DNA from 2 places in the Paenarthrobacter aurescens genome. Region 2 is predicted to be linked to the other one. Evidence: riboswitches for the same ligand, from Rfam matches in the RefSeq annotation. Region 2 holds a riboswitch; the other holds the start of a gene.
What was found. A riboswitch is a leader RNA that binds a small molecule or an ion and turns the genes downstream of it on or off. The one in region 2 is predicted to bind glycine.

Region 1: linked by a shared signal. The riboswitch ahead of gcvP (aminomethyl-transferring glycine dehydrogenase) and the one ahead of gcvP (aminomethyl-transferring glycine dehydrogenase) in region 2 are both predicted to bind glycine.

What each region holds. Positions count from the first base shown of each region.
Region 1 covers NZ_CP157456.1:4,172,382-4,175,790, reverse strand. Annotated here, with positions in the region: gene ABI796_RS19390 (amino acid-binding protein) at 1-611, opposite strand, end outside; gene mscL (large conductance mechanosensitive channel protein MscL) at 904-1,377, opposite strand; glycine riboswitch at 1,549-1,647, shown strand; gene gcvP (aminomethyl-transferring glycine dehydrogenase) at 1,796-3,409, shown strand, end outside.
Region 2 covers NZ_CP157456.1:984,938-988,346, reverse strand. Annotated here, with positions in the region: gene gcvP (aminomethyl-transferring glycine dehydrogenase) at 1-1,913, opposite strand, end outside; glycine riboswitch at 2,095-2,192, opposite strand; gene ABI796_RS04740 (TetR/AcrR family transcriptional regulator) at 2,286-2,825, opposite strand; gene ABI796_RS04735 (MFS transporter) at 2,899-3,409, shown strand, end outside.

The DNA of each region.
Region 1 (3,409 bases), 1.2 Mb from region 2:
ATGGCCAGAGCTGTGGTGGGCCAAACATGTGACTCATGCCCGCCGCCGTCGTGAAGTGCTTTCAGAAGTTCCTGCTCCGTGATTTCGCCCGGGGTGGAGAGAACGAACTCGTCCATCACCCGTTCGTTGGACGCGGATGCCGTGGATGCAGCGGATGCAGCGGAGAGGTCAGGCTGGACGCGGCCTGTGCCGGCCACCGGGTGGACGTGGAGGCTCAGGATGTTGGCGTCGATCTTCGCAAGGGACTGGGTCATTTTCTGCAAGGACCCTGGCTGGTCCAACAAGATGGTTCGGGCGCGCCACAGCGCTGGAGCGAGGTGCAATTTGTGCCGCTGGCGGAGTGCCGGCGCGTGCAACCAGCGTCGCAGGACCTTGGCCGCTGATGGTTCAGCCACCCAGATGACCAATACCGTGGCGGTGACCGCCAGCAGCAATACCTTGGCCACGTAGGGCAAATGGGTGCCAACCACTGCCGCATGAACCAGCAATTCGATGGGAAGCATGACTGCGATGTTCGCGAGCGTGAGCCGCGCCTTGGAAGCTTCGGGCAATTGGCCGCAAACGTCACAGAGGAGATCCGCGGTGACGGGAGTGCTCGGGATGGGCTTCATGTTCTCATGCTGCCCTGACCGTGTTTCAAACCCGTTGCCCTGGAATCACGTTCTGGGGTCAGGCCGGTGAATAGTCAGGCCGGTGAATAGTGAGGCCGGTGAATAATCTGGCCTGGAGCGTGCGTTCCCTCCCGGTTTGTGCCCTTCTGACGGCGTTCTCAACGCGAAAACCCGGCATCCTCGCGTTGAGGATGCCGGGTTTTGACTTGGTAACCGGGCAGGAGCGTAACCGTGCACGAGCGTAACCGTGCAAGAACGGCCGGGCCGGGGAGCCTGCCGGGTGTTGCCTGCTCTAGCGAGTGCGGTCGGAATCGAGCTCGCTGTCCAGGGTGGAGTCCAGATCCGAGGCGCGATCGGAGCGGTGGGCCGCTGCTTCCTTCAGGAGATCGCGGATTTCGGCCAGAAGGGCAGTATCTGCGGGAAGGGGCTCTTCTTCAGGCTCCTCGGTAGCAAGGCGGCTCTTCACCAGGGAATTGATCTTGTTCATGGGCGCTACGAAGATGAAGTAGACCACGGCGGCTGTGATCACAAAGGTCACAAGCGCGGTCAAAACAGCACCGAAGTTGATGAACGTGGCGGGGTTGTTGTCCCAGATCCTGAAGCCGAGTCCGTCAGCGTTCATGCCACCGGCGGCGGCGATCACGGGATTGATGATGTTGGTGGTGAAAGCAGCAACGAGAGCGGTGAACGCACTGCCGATGACTACGGCAATGGCCAGCTCGATCACGTTGCCGCGAAGTATGAAGTCCTTGAAACCCTTAAGCATGGATAGTCCTCCGTTTTTGGTGCGGGTGTCTGGCTCAGCAGAGTTCAAACTACCACTCGAAGGTTTCAGGAACTTGTCACAAGGGCAGGGATGTTGACACACCTTGCTTGCGCTTTTTCAAAACAACCCGCTATGGTGTGAAGCGTGTCACTGAACGTGATGCAACGCTTTTGATCTGCGGCGGGAGAGTCCTGCCGGTACATCCAGTCAGGCGCCGTAGGAGCAAATCCTCCCCAGGAATCTCTCAGGCCCATGTACCGCCGCGGTTAGGCAACTCTGGAAAGCAGTCCGGGTAACCGGGCTCACCGACGGTGCAAGCAGGCAGCCATTCCTGCGGAATCTCTCAGGTCCAATACAGAGCGGGGAGGAACCCCACATCATCGAGCGCTCACTGGGCGCCTGAATCATGGAGTTCCTCTTGACTGTTCAATCAACCCCCACCGCCTTCGCGGACCGGCACATCGGCGCTCGCCGCCAGGCTGATGTTGACACCATGCTCAAGGCCATCGGCTACGACTCTGTCGACGGCCTGGTAGAGGTCGCCGTCCCCGATTCCATCCGCCAGGAAACTGCCCTGAAGTTGCAGGACGCCCTCACCGAGGTGCAGGTCCTCGCCGAGCTCCGGAAGCTCGCGTCCAAGAACAAGACCGCCGTCCAGATGATCGGCCAGGGCTACTACGACACTGTGACGCCGCCCGTTATCCGCCGCAACATCCTGGAGGCTCCGGCCTGGTACACGGCTTACACTCCGTACCAGCCCGAAATTTCGCAGGGCCGCCTTGAGGCTCTCCTGAACTTCCAGACCATGGTGCAGGACCTCACCGGACTCCCCGTGGCCAATGCTTCGTTGCTGGATGAAGCCACCGCTGTTGCTGAGGCTGTGTTGCTGATGCGCCGGGCCAACAAGTCCAAGACGGCCAAGGACGGCAAGACCGTCCTGGACGCTGACCTCCTCCCGCAGACCATCGCCATTGTGAAGGGCCGCGCCGAGGCGCTCGGCTTCGAGGTTGAGGTCACCGACCTCAGCGCGGGTCTTCCCGACGGCGAGATCAACGGTATTGTCCTGCAGCAGCCTGGCGTTTCGGGCCGCGTTTTCGACCACACGGCCGTGATTGCCGACGCCAAGGAACGCGGTGCGCTGGTGACGGTCGCCGCGGATTTGCTGGCGCTCACCCTCATCACGCCCCCGGGCGAGCAAGGTGCGGACGTCGCCGTCGGAACCGCGCAGCGTTTCGGTGTGCCGCTGTTCTTCGGCGGCCCGCACGCTGCCTACATGGCCGTCCGCGAAGGCATGGAACGCACGCTTCCCGGCCGCATCGTGGGCGTCTCCAAGGACAACGCCGGCGTACCTGCTTACCGCCTGGCACTCCAGACCCGTGAGCAGCACATCCGCCGCGAGAAGGCCACGTCCAACATCTGCACCGCTCAGGCGCTGCTTGCGATCGTCGCCTCCATGTACGCGGTGTACCACGGTCCCGAGGGCCTGAAGGCGATCGCCGAAACAGTCCACGGACACGCCCGTGTTTTGGCCTCGGCTTTGCAGAAGGCCGGCCGCGAACTGGTGTCCGAGACGTTCTTCGACACCCTCACAGTCCGCGTTCCCGGCAAGGCGGAGAAGGTCATCGCCGCCGCCGAAGCCCGCGGCATCAACCTGCGCTTGATCGATGCTGACACTGTTGGCGTGTCCGTTGATGAAACCACGACGCCGGAGGTCCTCTCCGCAGTAGCCGTCGCCTTCGGTGCCGGCCCGGTTGGGCACGCCGCAGGGTTCGAATTGCCCGCATCCGTGGTCCGCACGTCGGATTTCCTGCAGCATCCGGTGTTCAACACGCACCGTTCCGAGACGCAGCTGTTGCGCTATATCCGCAAGCTGTCAGACCGGGACCTCGCGCTGGACCGCACCATGATCCCGTTGGGCTCGTGCACCATGAAATTGAATGCGACTGCTGAGATGGAAGCGATTTCCTGGCCGGAGTTCGCCTCCATCCACCCGTTCGCTCCTGACCACCAGACGGCGGGTTGGCGTGAACTG
Region 2 (3,409 bases):
GCCGAGAGAGCGTCCCGGTGGGCCTCGATCTTGTTCTTGAGGTCAACGTGGTCGATGGTGCCATCGGGTGCGGTGGCCACCACTACCACCTTCATGCCGGCGAGCACTGCGGAGGCTGCGTTGGTGCCGTGCGCGGAAGCCGGGATAAGGCAGACGTTGCGCTGCTCGTCTCCGCGGGACAGGTGGTAGCCGCGGATGGCCAGCAGACCCGCGAGCTCGCCCTGGGAACCGGCGTTGGGCTGGATGGAGACTTGGTCGTAACCGGTGATCTCCGTCAGCTGCGACTCGAGGTCGGTGATGAGTTCACGCCAGCCCTCGGTCTGGGAGTCCGGGGCGAACGGGTGGATGGAGGCGAACTCCGGCCAGGAGATGGCTTCCATCTCGGCCGTGGCGTTGAGCTTCATGGTGCACGAACCCAGCGGGATCATGGTGCGGTCCAGCGCGAGGTCGCGGTCCGAGAGCTTGCGGATGTAGCGCAGGAGCTGGGTTTCGGAGCGGTGGGTGTTGAACACCGGGTGCTGCATGAAGTCGCTGGTGCGCTCAACGGAAGCCTCAATTGCAAAGCCCTCAGCTGCCTCAAGTACTGAAGCGCCAAACACCGCTGCGACGTCGGCCACAATCCCGGAAGTAGTGGTTTCATCAACCGAGATACCAACTGTGTCGGCGTCGATGCCGCGCAGGTTGATGCCCTGGGCCTCGGCAGCGGCCACGAGCTCGCCGGCCTTGCCGGGGACACGAACGGTGATGGTGTCGAAGAAGGAACCGTGAAGGACCTCGACGCCGGCAGCCTTCAGTGACGCTGCCAGGGTGCGGGCGTGGCCGTGGGCGGTTTCAGCGATTGCCTTCAGGCCCTCGGGTCCGTGGTAAACGGCGTACATGGAGGCGACGATGGCCAGCAGTGCCTGCGCGGTGCAGATGTTGGACGTGGCCTTCTCGCGGCGGATGTGCTGCTCGCGGGTCTGCAGCGCCAAGCGGTAGGCGGGGACACCGGCGTCGTCCTTGGAAACGCCCACCAGACGGCCGGGCATGGAACGCTCCAGGCCCTTCTGGACGGCCATGTAAGCAGCGTGCGGTCCGCCGAAGAACAGCGGCACGCCCAGGCGCTGCGCGGAACCAACAGCGATGTCCGCGCCCTGCTCACCCGGAGGGGTGATGAGCGTCAGTGAGAGGAGATCGGCAGCGACTGTGACCAGTGCGCCGCGTTCCTTGGCCTCTGCGATCACGGCGGAGTGATCGAACACGCGGCCGGACACGCCGGGCTGCTGCAGGACGACGCCGTTGATGGCACCTTCGGGAAGACCCGAGGACAGATCAGCTACCTCAACCTCAAAGCCGAGCGCCTCTGCACGACCTTTGACGATTGCGATGGTCTGCGGGAGGCAATCGGCGTCGAGGACCGTCTTGCCATCCTGGGCGGCCTTGTTCTTGTTGGCGCGGCGCATCATGAGCACGGCCTCGGCCACGGCGGTTGCTTCATCCAGCAGGGAGGCGTTGGCGATCGGCAGGCCAACCAGGTCCTGCACCATGGTCTGGAAGTTCAGAAGCGCCTCGAGGCGGCCCTGGGAGATTTCCGGCTGGTAGGGGGTGTACGCGGTGTACCAGGCCGGGGATTCGAGGATGTTGCGGCGGATCACCGGGGGCGTCACGGTGTCGTAGTACCCCTGGCCGATCATCTGGACGGCGGTCTTGTTCTTGGACGCGAGCTTGCGCAGCTCGGCCAGAACTTCAACTTCGCTCAGTGCGTTCTGCAGGGTAAGGGCAACGTCCTGGCGGATATCGTTCGGGACGGCGGTGTCCACCAGCGAATCGACGGTGTCGTAGCCAACGGACTTGAGCATGGTCTCAATATCGGCCTGGCGGCGTGCGCCGATGTGCCGATCGACGAAGGTGGTGGAGGCAGAACTAACCGTCACGAAGGAACTCCATTACTTGGGCGGCGTTTGGGTACGCCGCAGTGGCTGGGTTCCTCCCCGCACTGTATTGGACCTGAGAGTTTCCGCGCCGTTGCGTGAACAACCATCGCTTGCACCGTCGGTGAGCACAGCGCTCATTCACCCTGAGGTGGGCTGAGTGCCTGCTGCTTTCCAGAGTTGCCTCGCCGCGGCGGTGCGTGGGCCTGAGAGATTCCTGGGGAGGGTTTGCTCCTACGGCGCCTGCATCACTTGCTTGCAGGACTCTCCCGCCGCAGATCAAAGGCATGTTCAGTTGTGTGTGGGCACCACGTTGGGCACGTCACAAGACTTAATTGTCCTACGCGCCGGGCTTTGCAGCAAATGGAAGAACCTCTACTTCCGCAGCCGTTCCAGGACTCCCAGGAGGATTTCGACGTCGGCCTCCCGCCCGGCGTTGCCGCCTTCCTGGCCGCCTTCAAAGATTGCATTGAAGTAGAGGCCGTCTCCCATGTAACTGACGGCCTTGGCAACTTCCGGCCCCACGTCTTCTGCCAGCACGTCCAGCCACCGCTGTTGGATGGCGGCAAATCGGCGGCGGGTTTCTTCGTGGGCAACCTCGGCCAGCCTGGTGGCGGCGACGAACGCCCGGTCCATGGGTGTATCCGCCCAGAGTGAGGAACGGATGAAGTAGGCGGCGGAGCCATCAGGGGCAGCCTTCATCAGCTCGGTGTCTTCATCTGCCAGCAGGTCCAGTCGCTCCAGGAGTGCTGTGATCAGCGCTTCTTTGTTGGGGAAGTGGTAGAGCAGCCCACCCTTGGACACCCCTGCCCGCTTGGCGACGGCATCGAGGGTGGCGGCCCGCTCCCCTACTTCAATGAGGAGGGCTTCAAAGGCGTCCAGAACGGCGTCCCGGGCAACTGGTTTTCGTGGCATGTGTCCATCATTCCCTAAAGGCTCAGCGGGGTACTATTTGTAACTGTACCGTCTGGACGGTATAGTAAGGGCCATGTTCTCGCCGTCCTCAACCCAAGCATCCCGTTCCGCCAACCCCGTCAAGGGCCAGGCTGCACCGTGGCTCGACTGGACGGCGCTGGCACTCCTGATGTTTCCGGTGCTGCTGGTGGCCGTCGACAACACCGCGCTCACCTTTGCCCTCCCCGAAATCGCCCGGTCCCTCGACGTAGGCGGCGTCCAACTGCTGTGGATTGTGGACGCGTATCCCCTGGTCCTCGCCGCATTGCTCGTCTCCATGGGCAACTTGGGCGACAGGATCGGACGACGGCGGCTGCTGCTGATCGGCAGCACGGGCTTCGCGGCGGTTTCGGCTGCTACGGCATTCGCTCCCTCCGCTGAATGGCTGATTGCCGGCCGCGCCGGCCTTGGTGTCTTTGGCGCCATGCTGATGCCGTCCACCCTGTCCCTGATCCGGAACATCTTCACCGACCCCAACCGCCGCCGGCTGGCCATTGCCGTGTGGGCTGCAGGCTTCTCCGGTGGCGCCGCCCTTGGCCCCATTT